One region of the Agromyces sp. NPDC058136 genome, then DNA from elsewhere that is predicted to be linked to it. Evidence: predicted binding sites of a transcription regulator. Region 1 holds the regulator's gene; the other holds the start of a gene.

Evidence for each region. Region 1 encodes LexA, which represses DNA repair genes until DNA is damaged. Its sites were predicted from a motif close to TCGAACANNTGTTCGA; they were not measured.
Region 2: a site for LexA is predicted at 2,381-2,396, ahead of uvrA (excinuclease ABC subunit UvrA). Genes of this name have one in related genera too.

Annotation. Positions count from the first base shown of each region.
Region 1 covers NZ_JBHVUA010000004.1:29,040-41,166, reverse strand. The annotation lists gene dapF (diaminopimelate epimerase) at 1-372, shown strand, start outside; gene ACFVTX_RS12345 (CynX/NimT family MFS transporter) at 399-1,655, shown strand; gene ACFVTX_RS12340 (class I SAM-dependent methyltransferase) at 1,692-2,309, opposite strand; gene hflX (GTPase HflX) at 2,352-3,878, shown strand; gene ACFVTX_RS12330 (methylenetetrahydrofolate reductase) at 4,123-5,112, shown strand; gene metE (5-methyltetrahydropteroyltriglutamate--homocysteine S-methyltransferase) at 5,109-7,463, shown strand; gene lexA (transcriptional repressor LexA) at 7,578-8,267, opposite strand; gene ACFVTX_RS12315 (LysM peptidoglycan-binding domain-containing protein) at 8,527-8,931, shown strand; gene ACFVTX_RS12310 (histidinol-phosphate transaminase) at 8,999-10,171, shown strand; gene hisB (imidazoleglycerol-phosphate dehydratase HisB) at 10,168-10,782, shown strand; gene hisH (imidazole glycerol phosphate synthase subunit HisH) at 10,779-11,417, shown strand; gene priA (bifunctional 1-(5-phosphoribosyl)-5-((5-phosphoribosylamino)methylideneamino)imidazole-4-carboxamide isomerase/phosphoribosylanthranilate isomerase PriA) at 11,532-12,127, shown strand, end outside.
Region 2 covers NZ_JBHVUA010000001.1:5,517-17,643, reverse strand. The annotation lists gene coaE (dephospho-CoA kinase) at 1-162, shown strand, start outside; gene uvrB (excinuclease ABC subunit UvrB) at 267-2,333, shown strand; gene uvrA (excinuclease ABC subunit UvrA) at 2,452-5,343, shown strand; gene uvrC (excinuclease ABC subunit UvrC) at 5,348-7,315, shown strand; gene rapZ (RNase adapter RapZ) at 7,348-8,226, shown strand; gene whiA (DNA-binding protein WhiA) at 8,260-9,240, shown strand; gene ACFVTX_RS00050 (superoxide dismutase) at 9,515-10,141, shown strand; gene gap (type I glyceraldehyde-3-phosphate dehydrogenase) at 10,235-11,239, shown strand; gene ACFVTX_RS00040 (phosphoglycerate kinase) at 11,251-12,127, shown strand, end outside.

The DNA.
Region 1 (12,127 bases):
GCCCTCGCCGACGACGACGAACTCGAGGGGCTCGACCTCGGCTACGCGCCGATCCTCGACCCGGTGCCCGCCGCGGGCGCCAACGTCGAGTTCGTGGTTCCGGCCGAGCCGCTCGTCGAAGACGGGGTCGGCCGCATCCGCATGCGGGTGCACGAGCGCGGCTCGGGCGAGACGCTCTCATGCGGCACGGGCGCGGTCGCCTCGGCGCTCGCGGTTCGGCACTGGGCGGGTGCGGGCGCCCCGAACGACTGGCGGGTGCAGGTGCCGGGCGGTGTGCTCGGCGTGCGCATGTTCGAAGCCGCCGACGGCGAGCGCGTCGCCCTCGCCGGCCCGGCCGAGCTCGTCTTCGACGGCGTGCTCACCCTCGCCTGAGCGCCGCCCGGGCATAGGCTCGGACGATGGACCGCGACGCTTCCGCTCGAGTGCGCGGCGGCGCGTTCCCCTGGCTCCTGCTCGCGGGGATCGCACTCGTCGCGATGAACCTCCGCGGGCCGCTCGTCGCCATCGCGCCGGTCATCGGCGACATCGAGGAGGATCTCGGTCTCTCGTCGACGGCCGCGGGCCTGCTCACGAGCCTGCCGGTGCTCTGCTTCGCGCTCGGCACGCCGATCGCGGCCTGGACGATCCGGCTCACGGGCGCCGAGCGGGCGGTCGCCGTCTCCCTCGTCGGAACCCTCGCGGGCACGATCATCCGATCGGGTGGCACGACCGAAGCCGCGTTCGCCGGCACGATCGTGATCGGCCTCGCCATCGCGATCGGCAACGTCGTGCTGCCGGTGGTCATCCGACGCGATGTGCCGCCCGAGCGGGCGCAGCTCGTCACCGGTGTGTACGCGGCCATGATGAACATCGGCTCCCTCATGACCGCCCTGCTCACGGCGCCCCTCGCCGAGGCGATCGGCTGGCAGCTCGCGCTCCTCTCGTGGTCGGTGTTCATCGTCGCCGCCCTCGTGGTCTGGGGCGTCCACCTGCGACGGACCACGATCGAGAACGCGGAGGCCCGCGCGGCCGAGGTGCTCGAGGTGACCGGCTCGATCGCCGCGATCGATGCCGCGAGCGCGGCGAAGGCGCGGTCGGCGTGGCGCAACCCGATGACGTGGCTCCTCGCGGCCGCGTTCGCGGCGCAGTCGTTCTCGTTCTACGGACTCAGCGCATGGCTGCCGAGCCTCGTCGCCGACGAGTTCGACTTCAGCCTCGTCGAGGCGGGGGCGGTCGCGTCGCTGTTCCAGCTGTCGGCCATCGCGGGTGCGCTCGGCGCTCCGCTGCTCTCGAAGTCGCGACCGGTCTGGTTGCAACCCGCGCTCGTCGGAGCGCTCTGGATCTCCCTGCCGCTCGGGCTGCTCGTCGCTCCCGAGGCGTACGCCGTGTGGATCGTGCTCGGCGGCATCGCACAGGGCGCCGGGTTCGTCGTGATCATCTCGACGGTGGTGCGCATCACCCGCGACGACCGCGAGGCGACGCAGATGTCGGCGCTCGTGCAGGCCGGCGGCTACGTGCTCGCCGCCTCGGGCCCGCCGCTGCTGGCGGCACTGCACGAATCGAGCGGCGGCTGGCAGCAGCCGATGATCGCCGTCCTGGTGGCGACGGTCTCGTTCCTCGTGCTCACGACGGTCGCGGCGCTGCGCTCGGCACGCGACGCCAGGGCGGCGGGCTGAGCTTCGAAGGGGCCCGCGAGGCGGGCTCGTCGAGCGTCAAGCGGATGCCGCGTGCGCGACCCGCAGGACGCGGAAGCCCTTCGAGTTCGCGGCGCGCTCGACCTCGAGCCCGAGCTCGGTGCCGATCCAGCGCTGCAGCGACTCGGCGCCGAGGTGCTTCGCGACGACGAGCCACGCCGCACCGTCGCTCGCCGTGTCGAGTCGGGGCAGCCAACGGCCGAGCAGCCCGTGCAGCTCGGCCTTGCCAACGCGGATCGGCGGGTTCGACCAGATCGCGGCGAAGCGCACCGCTTCGGGAACATCGTCGGGCAGCACGGCGTTGACGTTGTGCAGACCGAGTCGTGCGGCGTTCTGGCGGGTGAGTTCGAGCGCTCGTTCGTTGACGTCGACGGCCCAGACCGTGGCATCCGGCGACTGGAGCGCGAGCGAGAGCGCGACCGGGCCCCAACCGCAGCCGAGATCGAGCAGGTCGCCCGAGGCGGGGGGAGCGGGCACCGCGTCGAGCAGCACCCGGGTGCCCTGATCGAGATGTTCGGGGCTGAACACGCCGCCGGCGGTGGTGAGCTCGACCTCGCGGCCGGCGAGGCTCGCGCGGATGGTGCGGGTGCGCGAACTGCTCGACGGAGACGCGGAGAAATAGTGGTCGGAACCCATACAGCGAACCTATCGCAGCGATTGGAACTAGTCTTGAACGTGATGAATGAAGCCGAACAGAACACCGCAGACGACGCCGTCGAGCGGGTGCTGCGCGGCGCTGAGACGAAGGCCGGGGTGACCCGGTTCGGCCCGGGCACCGCCGAGGCGCTCATGGCGCAGGGCGCGGCCGGAGCGCAGGGCGCCGACACCGACGGCGAGCAGTTCGACCGTGAAGAGCGCGCAGCGCTCCGCCGCGTCGCCGGGCTCTCCACCGAACTCGAGGACGTCACCGAGGTCGAGTACCGGCAGCTGCGACTCGAGAACGTCGTGCTCATCGGCGTGTACTCGCAGGGCTCGCAGGACGACGCCGAGAACTCGCTCCGCGAGCTCTCCGCCCTCGCCGAGACGGCCGGTGCGCGGGTGCTCGACGGCGTGCTGCAGCGCCGGCCCCACCCCGACCCGTCGACCTATCTCGGCCGCGGCAAGGTCGAGGAGCTGCGGCACATCGTCGCCTCGCTCGGCGCCGACACGGTCGTCGCCGACACCGAGCTCGCCCCGAGTCAGCGGCGTGCGCTGGAGGACGCGGTCAAGGTGAAGGTCATCGACCGCACCGCCGTCATCCTCGACATCTTCAGCCAGCACGCGAAGAGCCGCGAGGGCAAGGCGCAGGTCGAACTCGCCCAGCTCGAATACCTGCTGCCGCGCCTGCGCGGCTGGGGCGAGTCGATGTCGCGTCAGGCCGGCGGCCAGGTCGGCTCGGCCGGTGCCGGCATGGGCTCGCGCGGCCCAGGTGAGACGAAGATCGAACTCGACCGCCGCCGCATCCACTCGCGCATGGCGAAGCTGCGCAAGCAGATCGCCGGCATGAAGCCGGCACGCGACGCGAAGCGGGCCAACCGCCGGCGCAACGCGATCCCGTCGGTCGCGATCGCCGGGTACACGAACGCCGGCAAGTCGAGCCTGCTCAACCGCATCACGGGTGCGGGCCTGCTCGTCGAGAACGCCCTGTTCGCGACCCTCGACGCGACGGTGCGCCGCAACACGACCGCCGACGGCCGCGTCTACACGCTGGCCGACACGGTCGGCTTCGTGCGCAACCTGCCGCACCAGCTCGTCGAGGCGTTCCGGTCGACCCTCGAAGAAGTCGGCGACTCCGACCTCATCGTGCACGTCGTCGACGCGGCCCACCCCGACCCGGCCGGGCAGATCGCCACGGTGCGCGACGTCATCGGCGAAGTCGGGGCACGGGACATCCCCGAGCTCATCGTCTTCAACAAGGCCGACCTCGTGACCGACGAAGACCGGCTGGTGCTCCGCGGGCTCGAACCGAACGCCGTGTTCGCCTCCGCCCGTACGGGCGAGGGCATCGACGAGGTGCTCGCGGCGATCACGCGCATGCTGCCCGACCCCGCCGTCGAGATCGACCTCGTCGTGCCGTACGACCGGGGCGACGTCGTCTCGACGCTGCACGAGACCGGCCGCGTCCTCTCGGTCGACTACCTCGAAGAGGGCACGCGCGTGCGCGCGCTCGTCTCGCCCGAGCTCTCGGCCCAGCTGGCCGTGTTCTCGCACGCCGTCGGAGCCTGAACCGATCGCCGCGCGGCCGTCCTGCCGGCCGCGCGGCGTCACCCTGCGTCACCTCGCGTCATAGAGGCCCGGGCGCCGCGATCGGCGCGTATCGTCGCTCCTGATCGTCGGTGCACGGCCGGATGCCGGGCACCAGGAGCGACCGCCGAGCCCGGCACCCGCCCGCGAGACCCACCCGCCGTCGTCGGCGTGGGGCGCGGCCTGCCGTGCCTCAGCCGACCTCGGCTCGCCACGCAGGAGTCCCATGGCAGCCACCGGATCCGAGTTCTCGGACGCGGCCGGCCGGACGCGCCCGCCGATCTCGTTCGAGCTGTTCCCGCCGCGTTCCGACGCCGCGGCGCTCGCGCTCGGCCGCACGATCGACCGGCTCGCCGAGGCCGACCCGGCGTTCATCTCGGTGACGTTCGGCGCCGGCGGCTCCTCGCGCGACCGTTCGCTGACGGTGCTCCGCTACATGCTCGAGCACACCGCGGTCGAGCCGATGGCGCACCTCACCTGCGTCGGCTCCTCGCACGAGGAGGCGAACCGGCTCGTGCGCGAGTTCCTCGACGCCGGCGTGACGGGCTTCCTCGCGCTCCGGGGCGACCCGCCGACCGGCGCCGGCCCAGACGCCGGCATCGGCGACCTCGGCAGCGCCGCGGAGCTCGTGCAGCTCATCCACCGGGTGCAGGAGGAGCGCGAGCCCTTCGCCCAGGTCGGCGTTCCCGGCGTACCGGGCGCGACCCGCATCCGCGAGCGGCCCAGGCCCGAGCGTGTCGCCGTCGCGGCGTTCCCGACGGGGCATCCGCGTTCGCGCAGCGCCCACCAGGACGTCGACGCCCTCCTCGCCAAGGAGATCGCCGGCGCGACCCTCGCGATCACCCAGCTCTTCTGGCACGCCGACGACTACCTCGGCTACGTCGAGCGCGCCCGCGCGGCCGGCGTCACGATCCCGATCCTGCCGGGCGTCATGCCCGTCACCACCCCGGCCCGCCTCGCGCGCCTCGCCGAGCTCACGGGCGTCGACGCGCCGGCCGAGCTCGCCATCGACCTCGAGATCGAACCCGACGCGGAGGCGCAGCACGAGCTCGGCGTCGCCTTCGCGACCCGGCTCTCGGGCGAGGTGCTCGCGGGCGGCGCACCGGGTCTCCACCTCTACACCTTCAACCGTCACGAGGCCGTGCTGGGCGTGCTCGCCCGGCTCGGCCTCGGAGTCTCACCACAGCTCGTCAATGAGAGGAACACCGCACGATGACCGCACCCGCCTTCCCCACCGGCACGATCCTGGGGTACCCCCGCATCGGCCGCCGCCGTGAGCTCAAGCGCGCCGTCGAGGCGTTCTGGGCCGGCACGATCGACGCCGCCGAGCTCGAGGCGACCGCCGCCGAGCTGCGCGCCGCGACCCGCGAGCGCCTCGCCGCACAGGGGCTCGACCGCACCGGATCGGCCATCCCCGAGTCGTTCTCGTTCTACGACCAGGTGCTCGACGCCGCCGTCGCGGTCGGTGCGGTGCCGACGCGCTTCGCCCGCTTCCTCGGCGAGGGCGGCACCGTCGACCTCGGCGCGTACTTCACGATCGCCCGCGGCGTGGGCGACGACGCCCCCCTCGAGATGACGAAGTGGTTCGACTCGAACTACCACTACCTGGTGCCCGAGATCGGCCCCGACACCGACTTCTCGCTGCACGCCGAGCGCATCCTCGGCGAGTTCGCCGAGGCGAAGGCGCAGGGCTTCGTCACCCGCCCCGTGATCGTCGGCCCGGTGACCTTCCTCCTCCTCGCGAAGGCCGCCGACGACGCCCCCGAGGGCTTCCGCCCGATCTCGCGCCTCGCCGAGCTCGTGCCGGTGTACGCCGAGCTGCTCGCCGAGCTCGCCCGTGCCGGCGCGGAGTGGGTGCAGCTCGACGAGCCCGCCCTCGTGAGCGAGTCGATCGACGAGCCGCGCGCCCGCGTGCTCGAGGCGGCCGCGCAGGCGTACGACGCGCTCGGCGCCGCTGACGAGCGCCCGGCGATCTTCGTCGCGGCGCCGTACGGCTCGCTCGACGACGCACTTCCCGTGCTCGCCGCGACGCCCGTCGAGGCGATCTCGCTCGACCTCGTGCGCGGCACCCTGCCCGAGGGCCTCGACCCCGTCACCGCCGAGGCGCTCGCCGCGAAGACCCTCGTCGCCGGCGTCATCGACGGCCACAACATCTGGCGGGGCGACCTCGCCGCCGCGTTCGACCGCGTCGCGGCCGTGCAGCGCCTGTCGGGCAGCGTCGCCGTGTCGACCTCGACGTCGCTGCTGCACGTGCCGCACGACGTCACCGACGAGCGGGCCCTCGACGCCCGCCTCGTCTCGTGGCTCGCCTTCGCCGACCAGAAGGTCGCGCAGGTCGCGACCCTCGCACGCGGACTCGCCGACGGCCGCGAGGTGATCGAAACTGAGCTCGCCGAGGCATCCGCCGCCCTCGCCGACCGCAGCGGCGCACCCGGCGTGCGCGTCGCCCCCGTGCGCGATCGCCTCGCCGCCCTCACCGACGGCGACTTCGACCGCGGCGACTACGAGACGCGCGTCGCCGCGCAGGCCGCGCTCGAGCTGCCCGAGCTGCCGACCACGACGATCGGCTCGTTCCCGCAGACGAGCGACATCCGTCGTGCCCGCGCGCGCCTCGGCAAGGGCGAGCTCGACGCCGACGGCTACGCGCAGCTCATGCGCGAAGAGGTCGAGCGCGTCGTGCGCCTGCAGGAGGAGATCGGCCTCGACGTGCTCGTGCACGGCGAGCCCGAGCGCAACGACATGGTGCAGTACTTCGCCGAGCTGCTCGACGGCTTCGCCGTCACCGAGCACGGCTGGGTGCAGTCGTACGGTTCGCGGTGCACGCGCCCCTCGATCCTCTGGGGCGACGTCTCGCGGCCGGCGCCGATGACGGTCGAGTGGTCGTCGTACGCGCAGTCGCTGACGCCGAAGCCGGTGAAGGGCATGCTCACGGGTCCCGTGACGATCCTCGCCTGGTCGTTCGTGCGCGACGACCAGCCGCTCGGCGACACCGCCCGCCAGGTGGCGCTCGCCCTGCGCGACGAGATCGCCGACCTCGAGCAGGCCGGCATTCAGGTGATCCAGGTCGACGAGCCCGCGCTGCGCGAGCTGCTGCCGCTGAAGCTCGCCGACCAGCCCGCGTACCTCGACTGGTCGGTCGGCTCGTTCAAGCTCGCCACGGCGGGTGCGGCGGCGGCGACGCAGGTGCACACGCACCTCTGCTACTCGGAGTTCGGCGTCGTCATCGACGCGATCAAGAACCTCGACGCCGATGTCACCTCCATCGAGGCGGCCCGCAGCCGCATGGAGGTCGTCGACGACCTCGCGACGAGCGGCTTCGACCACGGCATCGGCCCGGGCGTCTACGACATCCACTCGCCGCGCGTGCCGTCGACCGCCGAGGTGCAGGCGCTCCTCGAGCGCGCGGTCGCCGAGATCCCGGCGGCGCGTCTCTGGGTGAACCCCGACTGCGGGCTCAAGACCCGCGGCTACGACGAGACGGTCGCCTCGCTCGAGAACATCCTCGAGGCGACGCGCGCGGTGCGCGCGGAGCTGGCCGAGCGCGCCCAGCCGGCGCTCGCGGGCTAGCCGAGCGAACAGAAGGGGCGGATGCCGCGTGCTGCGCGGCATCCGCCCCTTCGTCGTGTCTCGTGGCCGGAGCGCGCCGCGCTCGCGGCGCAGGCCTGCGCGCCTCGGTCTGCGTCAGACCGCGCGCAGCACCGACACGACCTTGCCGAGCACCTCGGCGTGGTCGCCGACGATCGGTTCGAAGGCGCTGTTGCGGGGGAGCAGCCACGTGTGGCCGTCGCGCTGGCGGAAGACCTTGACGGTCGCCTCGCCGTCGAGCATGGCGGCGACGATCTCGCCGTTCTCGGCGGTGCGCTGGGCGCGCACGACGACCCAGTCGCCGTCGCAGATCGCGGCGTCGATCATCGAGTCGCCGACGACCTTCAGCATGAACAGCTCGCCCTTGCCGACGAGCTGGCGGGGGAGGGGGAACACCTCTTCGACCTGCTGCTCGGCCGTGATCGGGACACCTGCCGCGATGCGGCCGACGAGCGGAACCATGGCGGCGTCGCCGACGGGCGCCGAGCTCGTCTCGCCGGGCGCCGGGGTGCGGTCGTCGAGGCCGGGCACCTCGATGAGGATCTCGAGGGCACGGGGGCGGTTGGGGTCGCGGCGGAGGTAGCCCGCGAGCTCGAGCTGGTTGAGCTGGTGGGTGACGCTCGAGAGCGAGGAGAGCCCGACGGCGTCGCCGATCTCGCGCATGCTCGGCGGGTAGCCGCGGCTCGAGACCGAACGCTGGACGACCTCGAGGATGGCGAGCTGCTTGGCACTGAGGCTCTTGCGTCGACGCGCCCTTCCGATGTCACGCACGTCGTTGTCGCCCACGGTCTCCGCCCCTCGTTGCGATCGCCCGCGCGATCGGATGTCGGTGGTGCCTGTTCCACTTGTTCCAGACATTCGAAACTGTATCCGCCTCGCAGGGGTGCGGCAAACATTCGTTCGAGTGTGTCGGGTATTCGTGCACGAGTTTCCTCGCGGTCCGGGTGCTTGACTTCGAAAACATTCGAAGATATGTTCGGAACAGAGATTCGTATCCGGCCCTCCCGGCCGAGGGTCGGGTACGAACTCACTCAGGAGGTGTGAGATGAGCGCAGTGACCATGACCGGCGGGTACGCCCCGGTCCAGTACCGTTCCGAGCCCCTGCGCGCCGTCGGGTCCGCCGACGGCGAGGGCGCGGTGGTTCGCACCCGTCTGCGCCTGACCTCCCGAGGCCGCTTCGTCTTCACGACGCTCGCGGCGATCCCGCTCATCGTGTGGGCCTTCGTCCTCGTGCTCGGGGCGGGCGGCGCCGCGGCCGACGTCGCGGGCGGCGGGGCCGCCCTCGAGTACGTCACGGTCGACGTCGGCGCCTCCCTGTGGGAGATCGCGGAGGCGGTCGCCCCCTCCGCCGACCCCCGCGACACCATCGCCGAGATCGTGCGCATCAACGGCCTCGACGGCGCGACGATCGTGCCGGGCCAGCAGCTCGCCATCCCGGCGTCGCAGTAGCGGCGAACGGCGGTCATACGGGGTCGCACGCGCCGGGCACGCAGCCCCGCGTGGCTAGCATGGTTCGGTGACGAGTCTCGATGATCTCCCCATCCGCGACGACCTCCGCGGTCGCACGCCGTACGGCGCCCCGCAGAAGGCCGTCCCCGTGGCGCTCAACGTCAACGAGAACACGCATCCGATCCCCGAGGCGGTCGCGCACGACATCGTCGCCCGGGTCGCCGCCTCGATCCTCACGCTGAACCGGTACCCCGACCGCGAGTTCACCGCGCTGCGCGAAGCGTTCGCGGCGTACCTCGGCCACGGTCTCGGCGCCGCGAACATCTGGGCCGCGAACGGTTCGAACGAAGTGCTCCAGCACCTGCTGCAGGCGTTCGGCGGGCCCGGGCGCTCCGCGCTCGGTTTCGCGCCCACCTACTCGATGTACGCCCTGCTCGCGGCGGGTACGGGCACCGAGTGGATCGCCGCAGCCCGAGACGACGACTTCGAGCTCAGCCCCGAGACGGCCGTCGCCGCGGTGCGCGAGCACGACCCCGACCTCGTGCTGCTGTGCGCCCCGAACAACCCCACCGGCACTCCGCTGGATCTCGACACGATCCGGGCGGTCGCCGACGCGGCGCGCGGCATCGTGATCGTCGACGAGGCGTACTTCGAGTTCGCCGACCCGGGCACGCCGAGCGCGCTCGCCCTGCTCGAAGGCCGGCCGCGGCTCGTCGTCTCGCGCACGATGAGCAAGGCCTTCGCCTTCGCCGGGGCACGCGTCGGCTACCTCGCGGGCGACCCGGCGACGATCGACGCGCTCAGGCTCGTGCGGCTGCCGTACCACCTCTCGGCGCTCACGCAGGCGGCCGCGCTCGGGGCGCTCGCGCACTCGGGCGAGATGCTCGCCATGGTCGACGAGATCCGCGGTCAGCGCGAACGCATCGTCGTCGATCTCGCGCGGCTCGGCTTCGCACCGCACCGCAGCGGTTCGAACTTCGTGCTCTTCGGCGGCGTCGACGACCCGCACGCCGTCTTCGAGGCGCTGCTGGCCCGCGGCATCCTCATTCGCGAACTCGGCATCCCCGGTCACCTGCGGGTGACCGCGGGCACCGAGGCCGAGACGACCGCATTCCTCGAGGCGATCGCCGTGTTCGCGCCGAACGCCGAGCGCGAGCACACGCGCGACCACGAGCAAACCTCCGGGCCCGGCACCGACGGCGGGGCGCCCACCTCCACCGAGAATAGGATCGACGCATGAGCGGCCAGACCCAGAACCGCGCGGTGCGCGTGCAGCGCGAGACGAGCGAATCGAGCATCGACCTGTCGATCGACCTCGACGGCACGGGTGCGAGCGACATCGAGACGGGCGTGCCCTTCTACGACCACCTGCTCACGGCGTTCGCGAAGCACTCGCTCACCGACCTCACGGTGCGCGCCTCGGGCGACGTCCACATCGACGTGCACCACACGGTCGAGGACACGGGCATCGTGCTCGGCCAGGCGATCCGTCAGGCCCTCGGCGACAAGCGCGGCATCTCGCGCTACGGCGACGCGCTCGTGCCGCTCGACGAGGCGCTCGCGCAGGCCGTCGTCGACATCTCGGGGCGTCCGTACCTCGTCCACACGGGCGAGCCGGCCGGCTTCGAGTTCCACCTCATCGGCGGGCACTTCACCGGTTCGATGGTGCGGCACGTGTTCGAGGCGATCACGTACAACGCGGGCCTGACCGTGCACGTGAACGTGCTCGCCGGGCGCGACCCGCACCACATCGCCGAGGCCGAGTTCAAGGCGTTCGCCCGGGCGTTCCGCCAGGCGAAGGCCTTCGACCCGCTCGTCACCGGAATCCCGTCGACGAAGGGCGCGCTGTGAGCCGCACGCGTCGCGTGGTGGTGCTCGACTACGGCTCGGGCAATGTGCACTCGGCGGCGAAGGCGCTCGAGGCGGCCGGCGCCGAGGTCGAGATCACGGCCGACCGCCGTGCCGCGAGCGAGGCCGACGGCCTGCTCGTGCCCGGCGTCGGTGCGTTCGCCGCGGTGATGGACCAGCTGCGCGCGGTGCGCGGCGACGAGATCATCGACCGGCGGCTCTCGGGCGGCCGCCCGGTGCTCGGCATCTGCGTCGGCATGCAGGTGCTCTTCGAGCACGGCGTCGAGCGCGGCGTCGACACCGAGGGGCTCGGCGAGTGGCCGGGCGTCGTCACCGAGCTCCCGGCCGAGGTGCTGCCGCACATGGGATGGAACACCGTCGTCCCCGATGCGGGGTCGACCCTGTTCGACGGCATCGAAGGCGAGCGCTTCTACTTCGTGCACTCCTACGCGGCCCAGCAGTGGTCGCTCGACGTCATGCCGCCGTTCCCGGTGCCGAAGCTGACGTGGGCGGAGCACGGTGCGCCGTTCCTCGCCGCCGTCGAGAACGGGCCGTTGTCGGCCACCCAGTTCCACCCCGAGAAGTCGGCGGAGGCCGGGATCCGGCTGCTGTCGAACTGGATCGGGACGCTCGGCTGACGATTGCCGACACCCCGCACCGTCACGAACACGTCGCGCAAGCTGAGGGCGACTAGGATTCTGTGACTGTGCCGACCGTCGATTCCCGGCGGCATTCCGCGAACGAGGACAGTGATGAGTGAGTTCAACAAGACCCCCGGCCTCGTGCTGCTTCCCGCAGTCGACGTCGCCGGCGGCAAGGCCGTGCGTCTGACCCAGGGCGAAGCCGGCACCGAGACGAGCTACGGCGACCCGGTCGACGCGGCCGTCGACTGGGCCGATCAGGGCGCCGAGTGGATCCACCTCGTCGACCTTGACGCCGCGTTCGGTCGCGGCTCGAACGGCGGCATCCTGAAGAAGGTCATCCGGCAGGTCCGGGGCGTCAACGTCGAGCTGTCGGGCGGCATCCGCGACGACGAGTCGCTCGAGCACGCCCTCGAGATCGGTGCGAAGCGCATCAACCTCGGCACTGCTGCGCTCGAGAACCCCGAGTGGGCCGCCTCGGTCATCGCCCAGTACGGCGAGGCGATCGCGGTCGGGCTCGACGTGCGCGGCACGACGCTCGCCGCCCGTGGCTGGACGAAGGACGGCGGCGACCTGTGGCAGGTCATGGAGCGGCTGGAGGACGCCGGCGCCGCCCGCTACGTCGTGACCGACGTCACGAAGGACGGCACCCTGCAGGGGCCCAACGTCGAACTGCTGCGCCAGGTGATGGACCGCACGCACCGCCC
Region 2 (12,127 bases), on a different contig from region 1:
CTCAACCAGGCCGAGGCGCGGGTCGACGCGCAGGTCGACAACACGCGTCGGCTGCAGATCGCCGACGTCGTGATCGACACCGACGGCACCCTCGCGCACACGATGAGCCAGACCGACGCGCTCTGGGCCGACATCGCAGCGCGGCGGGCTGCGCGCGCCTGAATCGTCGCGCGGCGCTCGGTCGGCTGTTCGGGGGAGTGCGGCCCGGCGCTCCGCCCGAGGCGAACGCCGGCCGTGGTGTCGGTGGCCGATCCTAGACTTGCACCATGCAGGCCACGCGTTCAGTCCGTCCGTTCGAGGTCGTCAGCGAGTACCGCCCGAGCGGCGACCAGCCGCAGGCGATCGCCGAGCTCGCCGGCCGCATCAACGCCGGCGAGACCGACGTCGTGCTGCTCGGCGCGACCGGCACCGGCAAGTCGGCGACGACCGCGTGGCTCATCGAACAGGTGCAGCGGCCGACCCTCGTGCTCGCACACAACAAGACGCTCGCGGCGCAGCTGGCCACCGAGTTCCGCGAACTGCTGCCGAACAACGCGGTCGAGTACTTCGTCTCCTACTACGACTACTACCAGCCCGAGGCCTACGTCCCGCAGACCGACACCTTCATCGAGAAGGACAGCTCGATCAACGCCGAGGTCGAGCGGCTGCGGCACTCCACGACGAACTCGCTCCTCAGCCGGCGCGACGTCGTGGTCGTGTCGACCGTGTCGTGCATCTACGGCCTCGGCACGCCCGAGGAGTACCTCAACGCGATGATGCCGCTGCAGGTGGGGCAGCGGGTCGACCGCGACTGGCTGATCCGCAAGTTCGTCTCGATGCAGTACCAGCGCAACGACGTCGACTTCTCGCGCGGCAACTTCCGCGTGCGCGGCGACACCATCGAGATCATCCCGATCTACGAAGAGCTCGCGATCCGCATCGAGATGTTCGGCGACGAGATCGAGGCGCTCTACAGCCTGCACCCGCTCACCGGCCAGGTCATCGAGAAGCTCGACGCCGTGCCGGTGTTCCCCGGGTCGCACTACGTCGCCTCGACCGAGGTCATGCAGCGCGCGATCGGCACGATCCGCACCGAGCTCGACGAACGGCTCGCCGAGCTCGAGCGCGAGGGCAAGCTGCTCGAGGCTCAGCGGCTGCGCATGCGCACGACCTTCGACCTCGAGATGATGGAGCAGATCGGCTTCTGCTCGGGAATCGAGAACTACTCGCGGCACATCGACGCGCGAGCGCCCGGCGAGGCGCCGCACTGCCTGCTCGACTACTTCGCCGACGACTTCCTCGTCGTGATCGACGAGTCGCATGTCACCGTCCCGCAGATCGGTGCGATGTACGAGGGAGACTCGTCGCGCAAGCGCACGCTCGTCGAGCACGGGTTCCGGCTGCCGAGTGCGCTCGACAACCGCCCCCTGAAGTGGAACGAGTTCAAAGACCGGGTCGGGCAGACCGTGTACCTCTCGGCGACGCCCGGCCGCTACGAGATGGGCATCGCCGACGGCATCGTCGAGCAGATCATCCGCCCCACCGGCCTCGTCGACCCCGAGATCGTCGTGAAGCCGTCGAAGGGCCAGATCGACGACCTCCTCGAGGAGATCCGCACGCGCGCCGAGCGCGACGAGCGCGTGCTCGTCACGACCCTCACGAAGAAGATGGCCGAAGAGCTCACCGACTTCCTCACCGAAGCCGGTGTGCGGGTGCGCTATCTCCACTCCGACGTCGACACGCTGCGACGGGTCGAACTCCTCACCGAACTGCGCGCGGGGGTCTACGACGTGCTCGTCGGCATTAACCTGCTGCGCGAGGGCCTCGACCTCCCCGAGGTCTCGCTCGTCGCCATCCTCGACGCCGACAAAGAGGGGTTCCTGCGTTCGGCGACCTCGCTCATCCAGACGATCGGTCGCGCGGCGCGCAACGTCTCGGGCGAGGTGCACATGTACGCCGACGTGCTCACCGACTCGATGAAGCAGGCGATCGACGAGACGACACGGCGTCGCGAGCTGCAGCTCGAGTACAACCGGGTCAACGGCATCGACCCGCAGCCGCTCCGCAAGCGCATCGCCGACATCACCCAGCTGCTCGCCCGCGAAGAGGCCGACACCGCCGAGCTCCTCGCCGGCCGCGACGGCCGCAAGAAGTCCCCGGTGCCGAACCTCCGCCGTGAGGGGATCGCCGCCGAGGGGGCGAACGACCTCGAGGAGCTCATCCGCGACCTCAACGAGCAGATGCTCGAGGCCGCCGGGGAGCTGAAGTTCGAACTCGCGGCGCGGCTCCGCGACGAGGTCTCCGAGCTCAAGCGCGAGCTCCGGCAGATGGAGAAGGCGGGGCACCTGGGCTGAAACCCGGGGCCGCCGCCGCCCGCGTCCAGTCGGCCGCAGAGCGAGGATCGAACATATGTTCGCTGAGAGCGCGTGCAGGCCGGCCGACGATGTCGGTGGTGCTTCGTAGACTCGAAGGGTGCCAGTTTCACGTCTCGATGCCCATTCGCGCCTGAGTGTCCGCGGTGCCCGCGTGCACAACCTGCACAACGTCGATGTCGAGATTCCTCGCGACGCGATGGTGGTGTTCACGGGCCTGTCGGGTTCGGGCAAGTCGTCGCTCGCCTTCGACACGATCTTCGCCGAGGGGCAGCGCCGCTACGTCGAGTCGCTCTCGGCGTACGCCCGGCAGTTCCTCGGGCAGGTCGACCGTCCTGACGTCGACTTCATCGAGGGCTTGAGCCCGGCGGTCTCGATCGACCAGAAGTCCACGAACCGCAACCCGCGGTCGACGGTCGGCACGATCACCGAGATCTACGACTACATGCGTCTGCTCTGGGCGCGCATCGGCGTGCCGCACTGCCCGGTCTGCGGGGAGAAGATCCAGCGCCAGACCGTGCAGCAGATCGCCGACCAGTTGATGGAGCTCGAGGCGGGCACCCGGTTCCAGGTCCTGAGCCCGGTCGTCTCGAAGAAGAAGGGCGAGTTCGTCGACCTCTTCCGCGAGCTCGCCGCGCAGGGCTACTCCCGCGCCGTCGTCGACGGCGAGATGGTGCGGCTCGACGAACCCCCGAAGCTGAAGAAGCAGATCAAGCACGACATCTCGGTCGTCGTCGACCGGCTCGTCGCCGGCCCCGACGTGCTCGGCCGGCTCACCGATTCGCTCGAGACGGCGCTGCGCCTCACCGACGGGCTCGTGCAGGTCAACTACGTCGACGAAGAGGGGCCCGCAGCGTGGGCGACCTTCTCCGAGAAGCTCTCGTGCCCGAACCAGCACCCCATCCAGCTCACCGAGATCGAGCCGCGCACCTTCTCGTTCAACGCGCCGTTCGGCGCCTGCCCCGAGTGCTCGGGCCTCGGCACCCGCATGTCGGTCGACGAGGCGCTCCTGCTCGGCGACCCTGCGTTGAGCATCACCGAGGGCGTGATCCTCCCGTGGACCTCGCAGGGCAAGAGCCTCTACAACTACTACGAGAAGCTGCTCGACGGGCTCGCCCGCGATCTCGACTTCTCCCTCGACACCCCCTGGGAGGAACTGGCCGACGACGCCCGCAACGCGGTGCTCCGCGGCGACAACTTCGAGGTCAAGGTCCGCTGGCGCAACCGCTACGGCCGCGAGATGAGCTACAGCTCGGGCTTCGAGGGCGTCGTCCCGTACATCGAGCGCCAGTACCTGCAGGCCGAGACCGACGTGCAGCGTGCGCGCTGGTCCGAGTACCTGCGCGAGGTGCCCTGCCCGGTCTGCGACGGCAAGCGGCTGAAGCCCGAGGTGCTCTCGGTCCTCATCCACGACCACAGCATCGCCGACGTCGGGCTCCTGAGCCTCACCGATGCGCGCGCCTTCATGGACCGCCTCGAACTCACCGAGCGCGAGCAGAAGATCGGTGCGCAGGTGCTGCGCGAGATCAAGCTGCGACTCGACTTCCTCATCCGCGTCGGCCTCAGCTACCTCGACCTCGCCCGCGCGGCGGGCACGCTCTCGGGCGGCGAGGCGCAGCGCATCCGCCTCGCGACCCAGATCGGCTCCGGGCTCACGGGCGTGCTCTACGTGCTCGACGAACCGAGCATCGGTCTGCACCAGCGAGACAACCGGCGCCTCATCGACACGCTCGTCGCGCTTCGCGACCTCGGCAACACGCTCATCGTCGTCGAGCACGACGAGGACACGATCCGCACGGCCGACTGGATCGTCGACATCGGTCCGGGCGCCGGCATCAACGGCGGCACCGTCGTGCACTCGGGCAGCTACGCCGAGCTGCTCAAGAACACGCGCTCGCTCACGGGCGACTACCTGTCGGGCCGACGCGAGATCGCGATCCCCGCCCACCGACGTCCGATCGATCCCGAGCGCATGATCTCGGTGCAGGGCGCCGAGGCGAACAACCTCCGCGGCGTCGACGTCGAGTTCCCGCTCGGGGTGCTGACGGCGGTCACCGGCGTTAGCGGTTCCGGCAAGTCCTCGCTCGTCAACGACATCCTCTACCGGGTGCTCGCCAACCGCTTGAACGGCGCCCGCAAGGTTCCGGGCAAGCACCGTCGGGTGACCGGGCTCGAGCACCTCGACAAGGTCGTACACGTCGACCAGGCGCCGATCGGCCGCACCCCGCGGTCGAACCCCGCGACCTACACGGGCGTGTTCGACCGCATCCGCACGCTCTTCTCCGAGACGAACGAGGCGAAGGCGCGCGGCTACCTGCCCGGCCGGTTCAGCTTCAACGTCAAGGGTGGCCGGTGCGAGGCATGCTCGGGCGACGGCACGATCAAGATCGAGATGAACTTCCTGCCCGACGTCTACGTCGCCTGCGAGGTGTGCGGCGGCCAGCGCTACAACCGCGAGACGCTGCAGGTGCACTACAAGGGCAAGAACATCGCCGAGGTGCTCGAGATGCCGATCAGCGAGGCGGCCGAGTTCTTCGAGCCGATCTCCGCGATCCACCGTTACCTCAAGACCCTCGTCGACGTGGGCCTCGGCTACGTGCAGCTCGGTCAGAGCGCGACCACCCTCTCGGGCGGTGAGGCGCAGCGTGTGAAGCTCGCGACCGAACTGCAGCGCCGGTCGAACGGGCGCAGCGTCTACGTGCTCGACGAGCCGACCACGGGTCTGCACTTCGAAGACGTTCAGAAGCTCCTGAAGGTGCTCGGCAAGCTCGTCGACAAGGGCAACTCGGTCATCGTGATCGAGCATTCGCTCGACGTCATCAAGTCGGCCGACTGGATCATCGACCTCGGCCCCGAGGGCGGATCGGGCGGCGGTCAGCTCGTCGCGACCGGCACGCCCGAGCACGTCGCCACGGTGCCCGAGAGTCACACGGGGTACTTCCTCCGCGAGATCTTCGACGCCGCGGCCGAGCGCGCCGACGTGGCCAGCTGAGGCGATGAGCAGCGCGAACCCGTCCGAGCAGAGCGTCCCCTATCGGCCGAAGGCCGGGGAGATCCCGACCGATCCCGGGGTCTACCGGTTCCGCGACGCCGAGCGGCGGGTGCTCTACGTCGGCAAGGCGAAGAACCTGCGGGCGAGGCTCTCGAACTACTTCGCGCCGCTCCGCAGCCTGCACGAGCGCACGCGGCGCATGGTGACGAGTGCCGCCTCCGTCGAGTGGACGGTCGTCGGCAGCGAGGTCGAGGCGCTGCAGCTCGAGATCACGTGGATCAACGAGTTCCACCCGCCGTTCAACGTGAGGTTCAAGGACGACAAGTCGTACCCGTATCTCGCCGTCACGCTCGCCGACGAGGCGCCGCGCGCTTTCGTCACCCGCAACCGCAAGCTGCGCGGTGCCCGCTACTTCGGGCCGTATCCCAAGGTGTGGGCGATCAACGAGACGCTCGAGATCCTGCTGAAGCTGTTCCCCATCCGCACCTGCAAAGACAGCGACTATCGTCGGGCGATGGCCACCGGCAAGCCCTGCTTCGCCGGGCAGATCGGGCGCTGCTTCGGCCCGTGCTCGGGCAAGGTCACGATCGCCGAGCATCGGGAGAACGTCGATCGATTCGTCTCGTTCATGCAGAACCAGGATCGCCGGATCCTCGGCGAGCTCGACGAGCGGATGCGCCGGGCCGCCGCCGCACAGGAGTACGAGGCGGCGGCGCGCTACCGCGACCGACTCGTCGCCGCGACGGCGTTCTTCGAGAAGAGCGCCATGGTGCTCGGCGACAAGGTCGACCTCGACGTGTTCGGCATCGAGCACGACGAGCTCTCCGCGGCGGTGCAGCTGTTCATCGTGCGCGGCGGTCGTGTCCGAGGCATCCATTCGTGGACGGTCGACAAAGAGCTCGATGTGCCGCTCGGCGAGCTCGTCGACTCGGTCGTGCAGAACGCGTACGGCGACGACCTCCGTCCTCCCGGAGAGGTGGTCGTTCCCGAGCTGCCCGACGACGCCTCGGCGCTCGAGTCGTGGCTCGGCGAACGCGCCGGGCGGAAGGTGCGCCTGCGCGTGGCGCAGCGCGGCGACAAGGCCTCGCTGCTGCAGACCGCCACGCAGAACGCGAAGCAGTCGCTCATGCTCTACAAGACCCGGCGCAGCGCCGACTTCACGACGAGGTCCCGTGCGCTCGAAGACATCCAGGAGGCGCTCGGCATGGCCGACGCGCCGCTCCGGATCGAGTGCTACGACGTCTCGCACCTCAGCGGCACGAACATCGTCGCCTCGATGGTCGTCTTCGAGGACGGCCTGCCGCGCAAAGACGAGTACCGCCGCTTCACGATCCCGAACTCGACGGACGACACCGACTCGATCCACCAGGTGCTCACCCGCCGTCTGGCCTACCTCTCCGGCGCCGAGCCTCGAGACGAGCTCGCCGAGGCGATCGAGTCGATCGACGCGATCGAGGCCGACGGCGAGGCATCCGCCGTCGACGACGCGCCCGAGGTCGCCGAGCGACGCAAGAAGTTCGCGTACCGCCCGAACCTGCTCATCGTCGACGGCGGGCAGCCGCAGGTCGCCGCGGCCGAGCGGGCGCTGCGCGAGTCGGGCGTCCAGGGCATCTACCTGTGCGGCATCGCCAAGCGCCTGGAGGAGATCTGGACGCCCGAGTCCGACTTCCCGGTGATCCTTCCGCGCAACAGCGACGCCCTCTTCCTCTTCCAGCGGGTGCGCGACGAGGCGCACCGCTTCGCGATCACGCATCAGCGGCAGCGACGCAAGCGCGACATCGGCTCGGTGCTCTCCGAGATCCCGGGGCTCGGCCCCGCCAGGGTGAAGGAGCTGCTGCGGCACTTCGGCTCCGTCGCACGTCTGAAGGCGGCCGATGAGGCGGCGATCGCCGAGGTCAAGGGGGTCGGCCCGACGCTCGCCGCGACCGTGTACGCCCGGCTTCACGCCGATCTGGCCCCGGCACCCAGATAGGCTGGGAAGTCGGTACGCAGAAGGGGGCCGGGATGACCGCGGGGGAGCCCGAAGAGCAGGAGATGCTCATCGTCACGGGGATGAGCGGCGCCGGTCGATCGACCGTGGGCAACGCGCTCGAAGACCTGGGCTGGTACGTCGTCGACAACCTCCCGCCGCAGATGCTGCGCCCGCTCGTCGAACTCGTCGAACGCGCCGGCACCTCGCTGCCGCGCATCGCGGCGGTCGTCGACATCCGCGGCCGCGACTTCTTCTCCGAACTGCAGGACATCATCCAGGCCCTCCGCGCCGGCGTGAACGTCCGCGTCGTGTTCCTCGACGCGAACGACGCCGTCCTCGTGCGGCGCTTCGAGTCGGTCAGACGGCCCCACCCGCTGCAGGGCAACGGCACCCTCCTCGACGGCATCGGTGCCGAACGGGCGCGCCTCGCGACCCTCCGCGAGGCGAGCGACTTCGTCGTCGACACCTCCGACCTCAACATCCACCAGCTCGCGAATCTCGTCACCGAGACGTTCGCGGGTGCCGATCACGCAGGCCTCCGCGTGACGATGCAGAGCTTCGGCTTCAAGTACGGGGCGCCGACCGATGCCGACCTCATCGCCGACGCCCGGTTCCTGCCGAACCCGTTCTGGAACCCCGAGCTGCGGCACCTCACCGGCGAGGACGCCGAGGTGAGCGAGTTCGTGCTCGGCCAGCCCGGAGCGAGAGAGTTCCTCGACGCGTACGCGCGGGCACTCGAGCCCGTGGTGGCCGGCTATCAACGAGAGAACAAGCGACACGCGACGATCGCGATCGGCTGCACGGGCGGCAAACACCGTTCCGTCGCAATGGTCCGCGAATTGGCCGAGCGGGTCGCGAAGATGCCCGGCGTCGTCGTGAGCGTCAAGCATCGCGACCTCGGTCGCGAATGACGTCGGGTCCCCGCAACACAGATTGGATGACAGGTGGCATTGACCGCTGAGGTGAAAGAAGAGCTCGCACGGGTCGAGGTCTCGAAGACGAGCGTGCGCATCGCCGAACTGGCTTCGGTGCTGCGATTCGCCGGCGGGCTGCACATCATCTCGAACCGCATCGCGATCGAGGCCGAGCTCGACTCCAAGAACGTCGCCCGGCGGGTCACCCGCGACCTCGGCGAGATCTACGGGGTTCGCCCCGACGTCTCGGTGGTGTCGCCGACGGGCGTGCGCCGCACCAACAACTACCTCGTCCGCATCCTCGAGGGCGGCGAGACGCTCGCCCGGCAGACCGGCCTGCTCGACGCACGCCGCCGCCCGGTGCGCGGCCTGCCGAACAAGCTCACCACCGGCTCGCGCGACGAGGTCGCGGCGATCTGGCGCGGGGCGTTCCTCGCGCAGGGCAGCCTCACCGACCCCGGCCGTTCGGCGGCGCTCGAGGTGACCTGCCCGGGCAACGAGACCGCGATGGCGCTCGTCGGCGCGGCCGGCCGCCTCGGCATCTCGGCGAAGGCCCGCGAGGTGCGCGGGGTCCACCGCGTCGTGATCCGCGACGGCGAGGCGATCAGCGCCATGCTCGCCGCGATGGGCGCGAGCACCACCGTCCGCAACTGGGAGGAGCTGCGCCAGCGCCGTGAGGTGCGGGCGACCGCGAACCGGCTCGTGAACTTCGACGACGCGAACCTCCGCCGCTCGGCGCAGGCCGCCGTCGCCGCGTGCGCCCGGGTGGAGCGTGCGATGGAACTCCTCGGCGACGACATCCCCGACCACCTGAAGTACGCCGGCGAACTGCGCCTCGCGCACCGCGAGGCGAGCCTCGACGAACTCGGACACCACGCCGACCCGCCGATGACGAAGGACGCGGTCGCCGGTCGCATCCGGCGCCTGCTGGCGATGGCCGACAAGCGTGCGGCCGACCTCGGCGTGCCGGGCACGGAGGCCAGCCTGCCTGCCGACCTCGACGAGGTCTGAGCGGGGACGAAGCCAGGCTGTGCCCTGCAGTGCCCGCCGAGGTCTGAGCGGGGACGAAGTCCGCCGACCTCGACGAGGTCTGAGCGGCGCCCGGGGCTCGAACCGCGGGCGGCGACGGGGGAGGGAGGGTACTCCTGCCCCGTGGCATCCGCGACCCCTGTCACCGGGCGACGCGACCCGGCACGGCACCGCCCCGCGGGCATAGACTCGAAAAGCCGCCGCGGAGACCCGGGGAGACGCCCGGGTGCCCCGGCGCACCTGACAAGGAGAAGCTATGGCTGACTACACCCTCCCCGATCTCGCCTACGACTACTCGGCGCTCGAGCCGGCGATCAGCGGCGCGATCATGGAGCTGCACCACTCGAAGCACCACCAGGCCTACGTGACCGGTGCGAACACCGCGCTCGCCCAGCTGGCCGAGGCGCGCGACTCGGGCAACCTCGCGAACGTGAACAAGCTCGAGAAGGACCTCGCCTTCAACCTCGGCGGGCACGTCAACCACTCGATCTTCTGGACCAACCTCTCGCCCGAGGGCGGGGACAAGCCGACCGGCGACCTCGCCGCGGCGATCGACGACCAGTTCGGGTCGTTCGACAAGTTCCAGGCGCACTTCACCGCCACCGCGCTCGGCGTGCAGGGCTCGGGCTGGGCGGTGCTCGCCTGGGACTCGCTCGGGCAGCGCCTGATCATCGTGCAGTTCTTCGACCAGCAGGGCAACCTGCCCGCCGGCATCGTGCCGCTGCTCATGCTCGACGTCTGGGAGCACGCGTACTACCTCGACTACAAGAACGTGCGGGCCGACTACGTGAAGGCGTTCTGGACGATCGTGAACTGGGAGAACGTCCAGCGCCGCTTCACCGCAGCTGGTGAGAAGACCTCAGGGCTGCTGCTACTGTCGTAAACGGATGGTGTCCCCGGACCTGTCCGGGGACACCGTCGTCCGAGCAGTCCATCCGTGCAACGGCGCTCGCGCCACGTCATCCAGGAGACATCTGTGTCTGTAAAGATCGGCATCAACGGCTTCGGTCGCATCGGCCGCAACTACCTCCGCGCGGCTCTCGCCCAGGGCGCCGACCTCGAGATCGTCGCGGTGAACGACCTCACTGACAACAAGACCCTCGCACACCTCCTGAAGTACGACTCGATCACGGGCCGACTCGACGTGCCCGTCGACTACGACGACGAGAACATCTACGTCGACGGCAAGGCGATCAAGGCCTTCTCGGAGCGGGATCCCGCGAATCTCCCGTGGGGCGAGCTCGGCGTCGACATCGTCATCGAGTCGACGGGCTTCTTCACGAAGGCCGCCGACGCACGCAAGCACCTCGAAGCAGGCGCGAAGAAGGTGCTCATCTCGGCGCCCGCCACCGATGAGGACGCGACCTTCGTCATGGGCGTGAACGAAGACAGCTACGTGCCCGAGCGGCACCACATCATCTCGAACGCCTCGTGCACGACGAACTGCCTCGCGCCGCTCGCGAAGGTCTTCAACGACGCCTTCGGCATCGAGCGCGGCCTCATGACGACGGTGCACGCATACACCGCCGACCAGAACCTCCAGGACGGCCCCCACCGCGACCTGCGTCGCGCGCGCGCCGCCGCGATCAACATCGTGCCGACGTCGACGGGCGCCGCGAAGGCCATCGGCCTCGTCCTGCCCGAGCTCGTCGGCAAGCTCGACGGCTTCGCCCTGCGCGTGCCCGTGCCCACCGGTTCGATCACCGACCTCACCGTCACCGCGTCGCGGCCGGTCACGGTCGACGAGATCAAGGCCGCCTACAAGGCCGCCGCCGAGGGTCCGCTGAAGGGCATCCTCAAGTACACGGAGGACGAGATCGTCTCGAGCGACATCGTCTCCGACCCGCACTCGTCGATCTTCGATGCCGGCCTCGTCCGCGTCATCGGCGACCAGGTGAAGCTGTCCGCCTGGTACGACAACGAGTGGGGCTACTCCAACCGTCTCGTCGACCTGACCGAGTACGTCGCCGACCGTCTCTGAAAGAGCACTGAATGACCCTGCGAACCATCGATTCCCTGGGTCCGCTCGCCGGCAAGCGCGTCGTCGTCCGTTGTGATCTCAACGTCCCCCTCCGGGACGGGATCATCACGGACGACGGCCGCGTGCGGGCGTCGGTCCCCACCATCCAGGCCCTCCTCGGGCAGGGCGCCCGCGTGATCGTGATCTCGCACCTCGGCCGCCCCGAGGGGGCGCCCGACGCGCGCTACAGCCTCGCCCCGGTCGCGGCGCGACTCGGCGAGCTCCTCGACGCCCCGGTGGCGTTCGCGAGCGACACCGTCGGCGCGGATGCCACGGCCAAGGCCGCCGCCCTCGCCGACGGCGAGGTGCTCGTGCTCGAGAACCTCCGGTTCAACCCGGGGGAGACCTCGAAGAACGAGGCCGAGCGCACCGCCTTCGCCGGCGAGCTCGCGGCGTACGCCGACGCGGTCGTCTCGGACGGCTTCGGCGTCGTGCACCGCAAGCAGGCGAGCGTCTACGAGCTCGAGCAGCTGCGGCCGAGCGCCGCGGGCCTCCTCATCGCCGCCGAGCTCGACGTGCTCGACCGCCTCACCGAGAACCCCGAGCGCCCCTACACCGTGGTGCTCGGCGGGTCGAAGGTCTCCGACAAGCTCGGTGTGATCGCGCACCTGCTGCCACGCGTCGACCGCCTGCTCATCGGCGGCGGCATGCTCTTCACCTTCCTCGCCGCGCAGGGCCACAAGGTCGCTTCGAGCCTGCTCGAGGCCGACCAGATCGACACGGTGAAGGGCTACCTCACCGAAGCCGCCGAGCGCGGGGTCGAACTGGTGCTGCCGAGCGAGGTCGTCGTTTCAGCCGCCTTCTCGGCGGACGCCGAGCACGTGGTCGCCGCGGCCGACGCCATCGAAG